One region of the Clostridium zhoujianii genome, then DNA from elsewhere that is predicted to be linked to it. Evidence: riboswitches for the same ligand, from Rfam matches in the RefSeq annotation. Region 1 holds a riboswitch; the other holds the start of a gene.
What was found. Region 1 has a riboswitch for cobalamin ahead of metE (5-methyltetrahydropteroyltriglutamate--homocysteine S-methyltransferase). Riboswitches for the same ligand answer to the same signal wherever they lie in the genome.
Positions count from the first base shown of each region.

Region 2: it holds a riboswitch for cobalamin, as region 1 does, so the genes downstream of both, ACSYT2_RS03565 (sirohydrochlorin cobaltochelatase) here and metE (5-methyltetrahydropteroyltriglutamate--homocysteine S-methyltransferase) in region 1, are expected to answer to the same signal.

Region 1 covers NZ_JBPUTF010000001.1:167,624-175,328, forward strand. The annotation lists gene ACSYT2_RS00845 (FprA family A-type flavoprotein) at 1-873, shown strand, start outside; gene ACSYT2_RS00850 (DUF1292 domain-containing protein) at 1,123-1,368, shown strand; gene ACSYT2_RS00855 (hypothetical protein) at 1,381-1,776, shown strand; RNA gene ssrS (6S RNA) at 1,827-2,014, shown strand; gene ACSYT2_RS00865 (DUF896 domain-containing protein) at 2,614-2,805, shown strand; gene hprK (HPr(Ser) kinase/phosphatase) at 2,819-3,730, shown strand; gene ACSYT2_RS00875 (aminopeptidase) at 4,017-5,402, shown strand; SAM riboswitch class I at 5,518-5,635, shown strand; cobalamin riboswitch at 5,695-5,876, shown strand; gene metE (5-methyltetrahydropteroyltriglutamate--homocysteine S-methyltransferase) at 5,907-7,705, shown strand, end outside.
Region 2 covers NZ_JBPUTF010000001.1:784,916-792,620, reverse strand. The annotation lists gene cbiD (cobalt-precorrin-5B (C(1))-methyltransferase CbiD) at 1-796, opposite strand, end outside; gene ACSYT2_RS03575 (precorrin-8X methylmutase) at 804-1,427, opposite strand; gene ACSYT2_RS03570 (cobyrinic acid a,c-diamide synthase CobB) at 1,430-2,719, opposite strand; gene ACSYT2_RS03565 (sirohydrochlorin cobaltochelatase) at 2,722-3,564, opposite strand; cobalamin riboswitch at 3,745-3,936, opposite strand; gene ACSYT2_RS03560 (hypothetical protein) at 3,987-4,808, opposite strand; gene ACSYT2_RS03555 (hypothetical protein) at 4,898-5,122, opposite strand; gene ACSYT2_RS03550 (serine hydrolase) at 5,684-6,463, opposite strand; gene ACSYT2_RS03545 (6-phosphofructokinase) at 6,589-7,689, opposite strand.

The DNA of each region.
Region 1 (7,705 bases):
ACAAAGGCTGCTATAAATTATTTAAAGAATATATTAAATAAGCCTTTTAAAGGACTTGTAGCAGAAGATGAATTATCAATTGGAAAAAATACACTTAAATTTATAAAGGCACCAAATCTACATTGGCCAGATACAATGTTCACTTATGTTAAAGAAAAGAATTTCTTATTTACTTGTGACTTTACTGGGTGCCATTATTGTCCAGAGGGATCAATAAGAGATGTTGGAGCAGATGATTATCTAGCTGAGATGAAATATTATTTTGATTGTATTATGGGGCCATTCAAGCCTTATGTTTTAAAAGGACTAGATAAGATAAAGGATATTAATATAGAAATAATTGCACCAAGTCATGGACCAGTTCATGAAGGTGATAATGTAAAGAAATATCTTGACCTTTATAGAGAGTGGGCTACAGAAGAACCAGTTGATCCTAATAGAGTAGAGGTATTCTATATTTCTGCTTATGGAAATACAGAGGATATGGCTAAATATATTTCAAATAAGTTAGAGGAAAAGGGATATAGTGCAGGAGTTCATGAGATAACATCTATGCCAATAGAAGAAGCAGCAGCTTTAATAGAAATGTCTAATGGATTTATGATTGGATCACCAACAATAAATGCAGATGCAGTTAAGCCAGCTTGGGATTTATTATCTTTAGTAAATCCTATAATTAATAGAGGTAAAGCAGCTATGGCATTTGGTTCATTTGGTTGGAGTGGAGAAGGTGTAAATATGTTAACTGACAGAATGAAGTCTTTAAAATTACATGTAGTTGAGCAAGGTCTTAAGTTTACATTTGTACCTTCACAAGATGATTATAAAAAAGCAGATGAAATGATTCAAAAATTTATTAACTTAATGCAATAAGAAAGATATAAAGGGAAGCCTAGTGCTTCTCTTTATACTTTTAATAAGTAAAGTTAGATAAATTATTATGTGGACATGTTTTTTTCGATATAATATATTATTGTTTGATTTAATATATAGAACTAGATTATAATATTTAGGTAAATAAACATATAGGATTCAATAAGGTGTTTACTTATGTATATTAATGGTTAATAATTAATTATGAAACTTATATGAGATAAATTAAATAAAGATGAGGTGTAGGACATGGAAGAAAAGGAAATAATGTCTTTCAGAGATGAAGATGGAAATAAAGTAGATTTTGAAGCAGTTGCAAGAATATTTTTAGAGAAACAAGAATATTTATTATTAGCACCATTAGATGAAGAAGAAAGTGAAGATATGTTTGCTTTTAGAGTTGATCATGTAGATGGTAAAGAAGAATATAATCTTGTTGAAGATGACAAAGAATTTATAGCCGTTCATAAAGAATATAAAAAGCTTATATATTAAGGAGTGAAAAAGATGAAGGTTGCAGAAGTAATAGAATTTTTAGAGGATAATGGATTATCAGAAATAGAAGAATTAAAAGCAACAGATAATTGTATAATAGTTAAATTTTATTATGATTTCGATAAGGAGGAATTATCTGCGGCTAGAGCTTATGCTAATGAAGAAAGTGACCTAGATGAAGATAGCGATGAGTGGTATAGAGATTGGTATTTATCATATCTTAATGACGTGGCAAAAGATACAGTAGAAGAAGTTATAGAAGAGCTAAGTGAAGAATTTGAAGTAGAAGGAAAGTTTAAAGCAGTAGAAATGGATGCTAACAATTCAGACTATATGAAGTTCGTTGCAATGATAGCTATGGATTCAGAAGATGTAGATTTAGAGGATATATTAAACGATTACTTATAGGGATTAATTTCTATTGCATTGTGATTTTTATGTGATATAATAAAGTCATAAGATTCCTGAGATGTGCGCCAAGCTTACTATATTCAACCTACATAACATAAACGGGATTTGCAACAGCTTCTAGGGATGTCGGGCTTCATTTACACATTGTGGCAGAAGATGGCTGAGATAGAATGAGCTTAACCCACCTGCGAGACGCAGGTCTGAATATATAAGCAAACGGCATGTTGGGAAACAAATTGTATTTAAATACCTCAATTTACATTGAGGTATTTTTTATTTATGCACTAAGTTTCTCGTATTTGTAAACTCGTTGCTTTCGTTCATATCTACGAGATAGATGATGCTGATACTTATATATATGCTTGTCCAAATCTTGGGATAAAGCTACCATAAACTTATTAGTAGGAGGAAGGAAAAGGAGTAAAAAATTAATAAGTCTTTTTCTTCTACGTATTTGTTTTGACAAATCTTTCATGTTCAATTTCATCACCTCATTTTACAAAATAAGTAAATTTTCTCACAAGACTATTATAACATCTCATAATAAAATGTAAAAATATTTCATAACACAAAAAGTGACAATATTTGGTAAAAATGATAAATTACTGTGTGATTAGAAAGGTGAATAACGAAATTTCACAGGGTAAATATACATAAACTAAGGAAAAAAGACGAATAATTTATTCTCTAGTATATATAAGTTAAAAAACAAAATAATATCTATAGGGATGTAAAGGTTGATAATATACCAAAATATATGTAAAATAAATTAAAGATATATAATGACTAATAAAGTAGTAAAATAGACTATAGATAAACAAAGGAGATATTACAATGGATGTAGATGCAATGAAAATAGAAGAAGTAGTAGAACATATAAATATGCTTTATAAAAAAAGCCAAGAAGAGGGCTTATCAGATAAAGAGAAAGAACTTCAACAAAAGTTAAGAAGAAGATATATAGATAATGTTAAGCGTAATTTCAGAGGTCAGTTAGAGGGTATTGAGTTAAAAAATAAGAAATAAAGGGTGATGGGATTTGTCAGTAACAGTTGATAAACTAATAAAGGATTTTGATCTTGAAGTCCTTATGGAAGGAAACCAAGGTGTAAGTATATCTGTTAATGATATTAATAGACCTGGATTACAGCTAGCAGGTTTTTATAATTATTTTACACCTGATCGTCTTCAGGTGATTGGTAAAGCAGAATGGAGCTTTTTAGATGATATGCAAAGTGAGCTTAGAAAAAAGAGGTTAAACAAGTATTTTACATTTGATATGAATTGCATAATTATTGCAAGAGATTTGGAACCTCATGAGGAGTTAATGAATGCTGCTAGGAAGAAAAAGGTTTGGGTTTTAAGAAGTAAGCTAGTAACAACTAAGCTTATAAGTAAAATTACAATGTATCTATCAGACAAGCTAGCACCAGAAACACGTTTGCATGGGGTCTTAGTAGACGTTTACGGTATTGGTATACTTATAACTGGTGAAAGTGGTATAGGTAAGAGTGAAACAGCTCTAGAGCTTATTAAGAGAGGTCATAGGCTAGTGACAGATGATGCTGTAGATATAAAGGAAATAGATGGAGAGCTTATAGGTTCTTCTCCTAATATAACAATAGGTATGTTAGAAGTAAGAGGAATAGGCATAATTGATGTTTCAGCATTATATGGACTAAGTTCAGTTGAACAGCAAAAAAATGTAACACTTGTAATGCATTTTGAGCATTGGAAGGATGATAATGATTATGATAGGTTAGGAATTAACTATGAATATATGAATATATTAGGAGTTGATGTTAGAAAATTAACGGTTCCAGTAAGACCTGGTCGTAATATAGCTGTTATAATTGAAGCAGCAGCAGTTAATTATAGACATTCATTAATGTCTAATGTATCAGCTGTAGATATTATAGAAGGAAGAATAAGTGCAGTAAGCGATAGATAAAGTGATTATTAGCTTCAGGTGGAGTTTTCTTAAAAGGATGATTACTTCATCGGAAGCATAGAAAAACCAATACCCTCAAGGGGCGCCAGTCCAGGCGGGTGGCAGTGATTAGCTCTCACTTGTAGAAGATGGGAGTATTAGCAATGGGTGCCAGGGGATAAAGTAATAGGATAAAATTAGATTTAACCATAACTAATCCCTTCTAATACTGATTTATTGTGAAAGAATGTATTAGAAGGGATTAGCATAGGATAAACTATTTATATACACTAAGGAGGCTATATTTATGAACAAAGAAGATTTTAATGCGTGGGATAAGTATGATGAAGAAGGAATAAAGAAGATTTTTGCTTTTAATGATGGATATAAGAAATTTATGTCTGATTGTAAAACTGAGAGGGAATGTGTAAAGGAAACAATTAGAATAGCTGAGGCTAAAGGATATAGAGATTTAGAGGAAGTTATTAAAAATGGTGAAAGTCTTAATGCTGGAGATAAGGTTTATGCTAACAATATGGATAAAGCTATTGCACTATTCCATATTGGAGAAAAGCCATTAGAAGAAGGGCTTAAGATATTAGGAGCACATATAGATTCACCTAGATTAGATTTAAAGCAAAATCCACTTTATGAAGACACTGATTTAGCTTTATTAGATACTCATTACTATGGTGGAATTAAAAAATATCAATGGGTTACACTTCCACTTGCTATTCATGGTGTAGTAGTTAAGAAGGATGGAACTAAGATTGATGTAGTAATTGGGGAAGATGATAATGATCCTGTAGTTGGAGTATCAGATCTTTTAGTTCACTTAGCACAAACACAACAAGAGAAAAAAGGTAATAAGGTTGTAGAAGGTGAAGATCTTAATGTACTTGTAGGAAGTATGCCTCTTAAAGGTGAAGAAAAGAATAGAGTTAAAGCTAACATACTTAGACTATTAAAAGAAAAGTATGATTTTGAAGAGGATGATTTCATATCAGCAGAGTTAGAAATTGTTCCAGCAGGAAAGGCTAGAGATTACGGAATAGATAGAAGTATGGTTATGGCATATGGACATGATGATAGAGTTTGTTCATATACATCACTTATGGCTTTATTAGATATAGAAAAGATAGATAAGACCTGTGTATGTCTGTTAGTTGATAAAGAAGAAATAGGTAGTGTTGGAGCTACTGGAATGGAATCTAAGTTCTTTGAGAATACTGTTGCAGAAGTTATGGACAGAGTAGGAGATTACTCAGAAATAAAATTAAGAAGAGCCCTTAAGAATTCAAAGATGTTATCATCAGATGTAAGTGCTGCTTTTGATCCAAACTATCCATCAGTTATGGAAAAGAAAAATTCAGCTTACTTTGGTAAGGGGATGGTATTTAATAAGTACACTGGTGCTAGAGGTAAGTCTGGCTGTAATGATGCTAATGCAGAATATATGGCAGAACTTAGAAGAATTATGGAAAAGCATGATGTTACATTCCAAACAGCTGAACTTGGGAAGGTAGATCAAGGAGGCGGTGGAACAATCGCTTATATCCTTGCACAATACAATATGGAAGTAATTGACTGTGGTGTAGCTCTTCATAATATGCATGCTCCATGGGAAATAGCTAGTAAGGTTGATATTTATGAAACTATGAGAGGATATTATGCATTCCTTTTAGAAGCATAGTATAAAAAGCAGACTAAATAAAGTGGTCTGCTTTTCTTTGTTGTAAAATATTCCTAGAAACTATTGACATAAAAATACAGAGATGTTATTGTTTATTCAGATAAAAAAATAAAAGTTCTTATCAAGAGTGGTGGAGGGACTGGCCCTATGAAACCCAGCAACCAATATTTTTGTTCATATACAAGGATATACGGTGCTAATTCCTGTAGCTGTAAAAGGCTAGTAGATGAGAGGGTAATTCATAGAGTATGTTTATTCGTGCACTAGAGATTTATTCTCTAGTGCACTATTTTTTTATCAAATAATATAAGGTGCTTTCATAAAAGAAAGGTAAAAGGGAATCAAGTTAAAATCTTGAGCAGCACCCACTACTGTATATCTGACGAAAGTCTATTATCCACTGTTATCATAATGGGAAGGAAGATAAGTAGAATGAAGATAAGCCAGGAAACCTGCCTTATATAAAAAATAAATCTTTGGGATGAAGATTAAGGAGGGGTCAAAATGACAAAAACAACTATTATTGGATATCCTAGAATAGGGGTACAAAGAGAACTGAAATTTGCAGTGGAGAAGTACTTTAAGGAAAGTATTTCTGAAAGGGAACTTCGAGAAATTGCAAAAAGATTAAGAGAAGAGTATTGGATTACTCAAAAAGAAAATGGAATAGATATCATACCATCAAATGATTTTTCCTTTTATGATAATTTCCTAGATACAGCTTTTCTTTTAAATGTAATACCTAAAAGGTATAAGAGATTAAAAGAAACTAAGCTTGAAACATATTTTGCTATGGCTAGGGGATATCAAAAGAATAATAGGGATGTTAAAGCATTGCCTATGAAGAAGTGGTTTAATACAAATTATCATTACATTGTCCCAGAACTAGAAGAAGATGCAGAGTTAAAGATAAATGATGATAAACCCTTTGAATTATTCAAAGAAGCTAATAAGTTAGGTATTAAAAGTAAACCAACAATAATTGGACCATTTACATTTATAAAATTAGTTAATATAAAAGGTGATAAGAATATATCTGACTGGAAAGAGAAGCTAGTAGAAGTCTATAAAAATATACTGTTTAAGTTTAATGAGATAGGTTTGGAATATTTACAAATAGATGAACCAATATTAGTTACAGATTTAACAGAGGATGATATTAAATTATTTAATGATATATACACAAATCTTTTAGAAAAAGAGCGAAATTATAAATTAATCTTACAAACTTACTTTGGAGATGTGAGAGATATTTATACAGATTTATTAAATCATAAGTTTGATGGAATTGCTTTAGATTTTGTAGAAGGATTCAAGAACATTGAATTAATTAAGAATCATGGTTTTCCAAAGGATAAACTATTAATTGCTGGTGTAGTAAATGGGAAAAATATATGGAGAAATAATTATGAACAAAGTATATCCTTAATAGAAGAACTTAGAGGATATATACCAGAAGAAAAATTAATCTTAGGAACATCATGCTCTTTACTTCATGTACCTTATACTATTAAAAAAGAAAACTTATTAGAAGAAGAGTATAAAGAAACATTAGCTTTTGCAGAGGAAAAACTAGAGGAACTTAATGAGTTAAGAGAGTTGATTAATGATAAAAACTATAAAGAAAATATAAAATTTATAAATAATCGAAATATAATTCAAAGAAAAAAATTTAATCATTTATGCTTTAATGAAAAGATTAGGGAGAGAATTACTTTACTAAAAGAAGAAGATTTTAGGAGGAATGAATCCTTTGAGGAAAGAAGAGAAAGACAAAAAAAAGAGCTTAAATTACCGATTCTTCCAACTACTACTATAGGCTCTTTCCCTCAAACTGAAGATGTAAAGAAAGCAAGAAAGGCCTTTAGAGGTGGGGAAATTACAGAAATAGAGTATGAAGATAAAATAAAAGAAAAAATTAAGGAAATAGTAGAATTCCAAGAGGAGATAAATATTGACGTCTTAGTACATGGTGAATATGAAAGAACAGATATGGTTGAATACTTTGGAAGGCTATTAGATGGATTTATATTTACCTCCAATGGATGGGTTCAATCATATGGAACAAGAGGTGTAAAGCCACCAATAATATTTGGAGATATACAAAGAAGTAGGGATCTGACAGTAAAGTGGAGTAATTATGCACAAGGGTTAACTGATAAACCAGTTAAGGGGATGCTAACAGGACCAATTACTATCTTAAATTGGTCGTTCCCAAGGGAAGATTTAGATTTGAAGAATATAGCATACCAGATTGGTGTGGCAATAGGTGATGAAGTATTAGCCCTGGAAGAAAGCGGAAT
Region 2 (7,705 bases), 620 kb from region 1:
CATATGCTACTTTACTGATCTTTCCTATATGCCCAACCAAGACAACTTCCTTGATATTTCTCATAGCTGCACACTCCAAGGCAAATCCAACAAAGTTAGATATAATTACAATATCTTCTGCTTTAAAGCCTCTTTCTAATGCACATTTTTCACCTATGTTTCCAAAGGTAAAAATTAATCTTTTTCTATCTATAGACTTTTGATTTATTTCAACTTTTATTGATTCCTTTAGTGCATCCTCAGACATTGGATAAACTATCCCAGTAGTTCCCAATATAGATATTCCACCTTCAATTCCAAGCCTAGGATTAAAGGTCTTTCTAGCTATTTCCCTACCTTCAGGTATACTTATAGTTATCTCTACCCCTTTATCTATAGGTAAAACTTCATGAACAGCTTCCTTTATCATTGATTTTGGAACAGGATTAATCGCAAATTCACCTTTCTTCACGAAAAGTCCATCCTTGGTAACAATTCCAACACCTTCACCTGCTTTTAGAGAATACCTATCTGAATCCATCTTAGCTATTGCAAATACTTCTATTCCATTGGTAATATCACTATCATCCCCAGCATCCTTTATAACAGACACTTGGACATAATCCTTACCTTTGCTTATTGAATTAATATCTATAGTCAATTTTATTCCCTTAGGAGTACTAATTTCTATGGACTCTAAAGTTTCATCATTATAAAGCATATATGTAGCTGCTTTTGCTGCTGCAGTTGCGCAAGAACCTGTTGTATAGCCACATCTTAGTTTCTTTCCACCACTTTCTACATATAAGTCAAGCATTAATTCACTACCTTTCAACCACCATGTACATTAGGGCATTTATTATAGATGCTGCCACTGTGCTACCACCTTTTCTTCCCTTAACCCTAATGTACGGAATATTAAGTTCATCCATATGCTCCTTACTTTCAGCTGCCCCAACAAAGCCTACTGGTACTGCTATAATAAGCTTTGGATTAGCCTTACCTTCATCTATTAATTCTTTTAATTTAAATAATGCAGTAGGCGCATTTCCAAACACAAAAATATCAACATTATCTTTACATGCTTTTTCAACTGCTGCCATTGATCTCGTTATTTCTTTTTCCTTAGCTTCTTTATGAACCTCTTCTACGTTCACATAACATACTGCTTTTCCTTCTAGCTTCTCTAAGGCCTTTTTATTTATACCTGATAAGACCATATTTGTATCTGTATAGATTACTGGCTTGTTCTTAAGAATTTTTTTTGCCAGACTTATTGCACCATTACTTATTTCAATTAAATCCTTATATTGAAAATCTGCTGTAGTATGGATTATTCTCTTTACTATTTTTAACTCCTCTTCAGTAAATTTATGTTCTCCCATTTCCTCTTCGATAATTTCAAAACTCCTATTCTCAATATCCATAGGTACCCTTATGTAATTCATCCCTACACTTCCTTTAATATATATTTTAAAAATTCTATATTACCAAAGAAATGAATATGTGGATAACCTGCTATTGTATTACCCTTACTATAGCCGCATGTCCATCTCTTTAATTCCCCATGGTATCCTAACTTTTCTATATCATATATAGTTTTCTCAGTAGATATTACTTGAGATTTATGGAATTCATGACAATTTACTTCTATTCCATCTATCTTCAGTTTTGCATAACCAAATCTATTTAATCTGTTTGTCATTTCACAAACACCATCAAAAAATCCTACCATTTCAGTGCCATCTATTTCCTTGGTTAAATACATTAGTCCACCACACTCTGCATAGCAATTAAGACCTGATTCCAACTCTCTCCTTATACTATTAAGCATAGATTTATTACTACTTAACCTCTCTTTGAAGACCTCTGGATATCCCCCTCCTATATATAGGAAGTCTATCCCTTTAGGTAGTTTTTCATCCCTTAATGGGCTAAAATAAATTACTTCTCCAAATTCCTCTAATAATTCTAAGTTTTCTTTATAATAAAATCTAAAAGCCTCATCATAGGCTACTGCTATCTTTAAATTTCTATTCTCAAGATGATAGTTCTCAACTACTGTATCTATTTCCTTAAATTCTGTAATAATTTCATCTAAGTCCACAAATTTCTCAATTAATTCTGCACAAACCTCTATTTTTTCTATTAAATTATTTGTCTCTACACTTTGTACTAACCCTAAATGTCTACTAGATAACTTAATTTCATCGCACTTAGGAATATATCCAAATACCTTAATATCACAATTTTTTTCAATTACTGCTTTTAATAATTTATAATAGCTTTCACTAATACAATTTAAAACTACCCCAATAATATTTGCATCCTTAAAATCTTTAAGTCCATTTATCTCTGCACAAATAGTTACACTTTGTGCTTTTGGAGTTAATACTAATACTAAAGGTGCATTATTTAATAATTTAGACACACTATAAGTTGATCCATCTTCTGTAATTCCTTTACCATCATAAAGTCCCATTACACCTTCAACTACTGCTAAATCACCTTTTCCCCTAGAAAAACTTATTTTAACACCTTCTTCTCCCATTAAATGAAGATCTAAATTTCTTGATGACTTACCAGTTATTTCACTATGGAAAGCTGAGTCAATATAATCAGGTCCTACTTTAAAACCTTGAACATCGTAATTTCTATTTTTTAATGCTTTCATTAACCCTAAAGTAAATGTTGTTTTTCCTCCACCACTACAGTTAGAGGATATCATTAATGTTCTCATGTTTATTTGTGACCTCTCTTTTTATGTCCTTTTTTTGTCTCTCCAACACCTTCATATCTATTTTCTATTAAGTCATTAATTCTATTTATGTATAACTGATTGAATTTATCAAATTCACCAAGCCCCATCATTATTACCTTTACTTTAATCCCTTCTCTTTCAAACATAGATTTCCAAGAATATTCCTCATCAGAAGCTATATCATTTTTTACATGATCTCCAGCAACTAATAATAATGGCATTAATGTTACTTCTTTAATGTTCTTCTTTTTTACTCTATTTATAACATTTCCAAAAGTAGGATATCCTTCAATGGTACCAATAAAAACATTATCATACCCCTCATCTTCTAGAACGGATTGCAAAGCTCCATAAGCTGCATTCGCAGGATGTGCTGTACCGTGACCTACTAAAACTGTTCCTTCATTTTTATTAAATACCTCACTCATACCCTCAATAAACAATGAATAGTCCTGAGGTAATCCCTCTACTCCTTGATAATAAAATATAGGTCTTCCCAGTTTAATTGACTTAAATTTATCAGAATATGCATCACTAACTTTCTTTATGTAATTAAACTCTTCCCCTGCTATGATATGAAGAGGTTGTATTATTACTTCTTCATATTTTTCTTCATATAAATTCAGTAACGCCTCTTCAGGCATTTTAATTTCTATCCCATGGTTTTCTTTTAATTTTCTTATAATAAAATGTGAAGTAAAGGATCTATAAACATCAAAATCACTGTATTCTTCCTTTATCTTATTTTCTATACTACAAATTGATTTCTCTAATGCCTCTAAGTAACTGCTACCAAAACTTATGACTAATATAGCTCTTTTCACTAAATGTCTCCTCCTAATCTTTACTTACCCTTTTTTTCAAATAAAAAGGTACTCTTTCAAAGAGTACCCATATAAAACAAAAACAAATTAACTTTTTCCATAATAAATAAACCTACTATAACCTTACACTTAATTAGGTATAATATTAACTTGCTCTTGCTATGTGACTTCCCTCCGAAGGATAGCATAAAATTTTAGGCAGGTCTCCTGACTTAAGCTTCATCCGCCTCTCTTCCTTCCCGACTTAAACTGTCAGTGGATTTATTAGAGATTTGTCGGCTTTTACAGTAGCGGGGGCTGTAGTGGAATCTAACCACTTTCCCTTTTAATCTTTAGATAAACTATCTAAGCACCTAAAACTTCCATTATTTGATTATTTTTATTATATATTAGTAATTTATAAATTACAAGAAATTTAATAACTATCTAGATTTATATATTATTAGTATAAAGGTTGCTATAGCAGCCGCCATAGATAATATAATAATACCAGCTAATACATTTTCTTCATTTGATTTCCCTTCATCCTCAATATTTACTGTACTATCTTTACCTTTTATTTCATCTACTTTTTTTGATTCATTACTAGTTTTACCACTAGTTTTACCACTAGTTTTTACATCATTTTGGCTAGCTTGCTTTATAGTTTCATCGGAGGCACTACTCTCTTTTGAGTTCTCATTATCTTTATACTCTACCTCTATACTATTAAGAAAATATTGCTTTCCTTCTTCTCCTGATCTATCACCTTTAATTATATTAGTAATTTTATCAATATTTTCTTGGGATACAGATGACTTTGCATTAACAATGTAGCTTTCTATTTCATTATTATCAGCTTCCATTATCAACTTATTATTGCTTTTATCTTTTATGCTTAAACTCTTTTCAAAAAGATTATAAGATAAATTTAAATTCATTTGATTTGCTATAGTTGATGCTTTCTTATATACATTATAAATTTCATCAGCTTTAAAATCAGTAATAGAGTTTTTATCACCTACTAAAGTTCTAAGTTCTTCCCCTGACTCAATAACTTTATTTAATTCCTCCTTACTTAGCTTTAAATTCCTTAAATAATTTACTATATTTTTGCTATACTTATCCTCTATCCCTATTAACTTTAATTGTTCTTTTAACAAATTAGCTTCCATTGATAATATATCTATACTATAGCTGCTCTCGTAATTAATTAACCCTATTAATATATAAAATACTAATAAAAACTTTACGAATCTTTTCATAACTATATCACTCCTAGAATAATCTTACTCTTTAGATTATTACCATAAAATAAAAAAAATAGGCTGTATAATCAGCCTATCATATAAGTTTATTTTTTTATTTTATGTACTACTCCAGCCTCTTCATCTGAAACAGGAATTAATTTATCTCTAATTAATCCTTTTTCTCTTCTAGCATAAAAATAAAAGTCGTCTCCTACCCTACATCTAATATTTTCATTTTTAGCTATAGTATATTTATTTCCATTATAGTCTTTCCCAATATAATAAGATGATTTTTCCGACTTAATAATACATCTAAATGCTTGAGCCATAGTACCCCCTATATCTAATTTAATATAATTAACTGTCTTAATTCTACATCAACAATCTTTTTTTTTCAATCTTTTGAGTTGTATAATATATGATATTTAATGTTATTTTGGCAAATTGTGACTAAAGTCCCTATTATTTTCCCACATAATAGCGTTCTAAACATTTAAATTGTTATGGTTTTTCTACTTATTACAAAATGATTAATTTATGGATTTACACTCCAATTACTCATTTAGTCATTTGGACAAATTTAAAATAATTAATCAATATCTTTTGTTATTATTTTATAAATTCTTTAAATTATTACATTAATTAAAGTCGGATTTTGTCACACTATTTCAAACTTGTTTTTTATAATTATATCCTACATTCCACATTTTTAATTATTCTATAGGAATTTCTATACATTTGGTATATTATATAATAGTTTAATTAGGTTCATAACCAAAATATTATTTTTCACCATAATTTAAATATAAAAAAAGCTATATCATATGGCTTATAATATTTTTAATAAAAAAATAACCCCTAGAAACCTAGGAGTTATCTCATATTCTTTATTAATGCCAATTATTCATTACATTATCCCACATCATTTTGCCACACTTAGCCAACGTCACAGTTCCATAAACACTATTAGGTATACTAGTAGATAGAACAGTAAATACAAAGTTACCCTTTGGCAATTGAATTAATGCTGTATCATTTTCAACACCTTTCTTGTCTCCTGTCTTACTTGATATTTCAAACTTTAGATCATCTGGAATATATAAGGCAAGTTTATTCTTTATTTGCTGTCTTCTCAATATATCTATAAGCATAGTGCTATTTTCTTCACTTAAGTAAGTAGCATTATGAAGATGCTTCCATATCTTTGATAAATCATATGCACTTGTTATATTATCAATACCCTTTTTTACATCTCTCTCATCTATTGTCTTTCTATTAAGCTCCGTATTTATAAGGCCCATCTCTTTTATATCTGAATTAATTTGATCCATACCCACTATATCTATAATCTTATTTGCAGCTGTATTATCACTTTGAATAAGCATAGCTACTAGTAATTCAAATACTGTGTAATCTCTCTCATTAAACTCATGAATAATACCTGTGCCATATACCATATCCTTGCCACCTATTGGTATCTTATCCATAAAGTCTACCTTACCGCCCTCTACAGCTTTAATTAATGAAACTGCGATTGGAAGCTTCATACATCCTGCTGCTACCATTTGAACGTTTTCATTATACCCGTAAATAAACCCACTTGATAAATCCTCAAAAAAGAATCCATAAGTCCCTATTCTTGATTCTAAATATCTCTTTATCTCTTTCATAATACCCTCCAGCTTCTAAAGATTATCTGTCCTTAGGAAAAGTATAGCATATTTTCAGAATATTTTGAAGTATTAATTTATTTCTTGAAAAGAGCACTAATTCTTTTGAACTAGCGCTCTAATAATTAATCTCCGAAAGAAATCCCTATCTTTTTAGCTACCCTTACTAGCTCTCCATCTTCGCTTACATGCTTTGTCTTTTGGCCAATAACATTTTCTAAGCTATCAGATGAAATAGTGTCACCCTTTAAACAGACCATTTCACCAAATTTACCTTCATTCATTAACTCTACAGCAGCTACCCCATATCTAGTTGAAAGAATTCTATCAAAAGTAGAAGTAGTTCCACCTCTTTGAATATGACCAAGAACTGTACATCTAACTTCATGATTCTTAATCAATTGTTCTAAATCATCAGCTAATTTGTTTCCAATACCTCCAAGTCTAATTGGATCTGGACTATCTTTAACTATTTTCGAAACTACAACTTCACCATCTTTAGGCTTAGCACCTTCCGCTACTACTATTATAGTAAATAGTTTACCTTCTCTTTTTCTCTCTTCTACCTTTTTCTCTATCTTTTTAATATCATATGGAATTTCAGGAAGTAATATTACATCAGCTGAGCCTGCAATTCCTGATTCTAACGCTATCCATCCTGCATTTCTACCCATAACTTCACAAATCATTATTCTATGATGTGATTCTGCTGTTGTATGAAGCCTATCTAAAGCTTCAGTTGCAACATCTATTGCTGTATTAAAGCCAAAGGTTACATCAGTTGATGCTAAATCATTGTCTATAGTCTTCGGTACACCTATTACGTTAACTCCTTTTCTAGCAAAATCTCTTGCTGAAGTTAATGTTCCGTCACCACCAATAACTACTAATACATCAATACCTTCTTTTTTCATATTTTCTACAGCTACATCTGAAACGTCTCTTTTAACTTGTTTTCCATCTTCTTCTACTTGATAATCAAATAGGTTGTCCTTATTGGAACTATAAAGGATTGTTCCTCCCTTATTTAATATTCCTGATACAGACTCAAGTGTTAGAGGCATATAGTCGTTATTGTATAGACCTCTATAACCAAACCTATAACCAATAACTTCAATACCATAATTTAATATTGCTGTTCTTGTTACTGCCCTTATTACAGCATTCAACCCTGGACAATCTCCACCACCTGTTAGTAAGGCAATCTTCTTAATATGTTGTTCCATTTCTCAATTCCCCCTC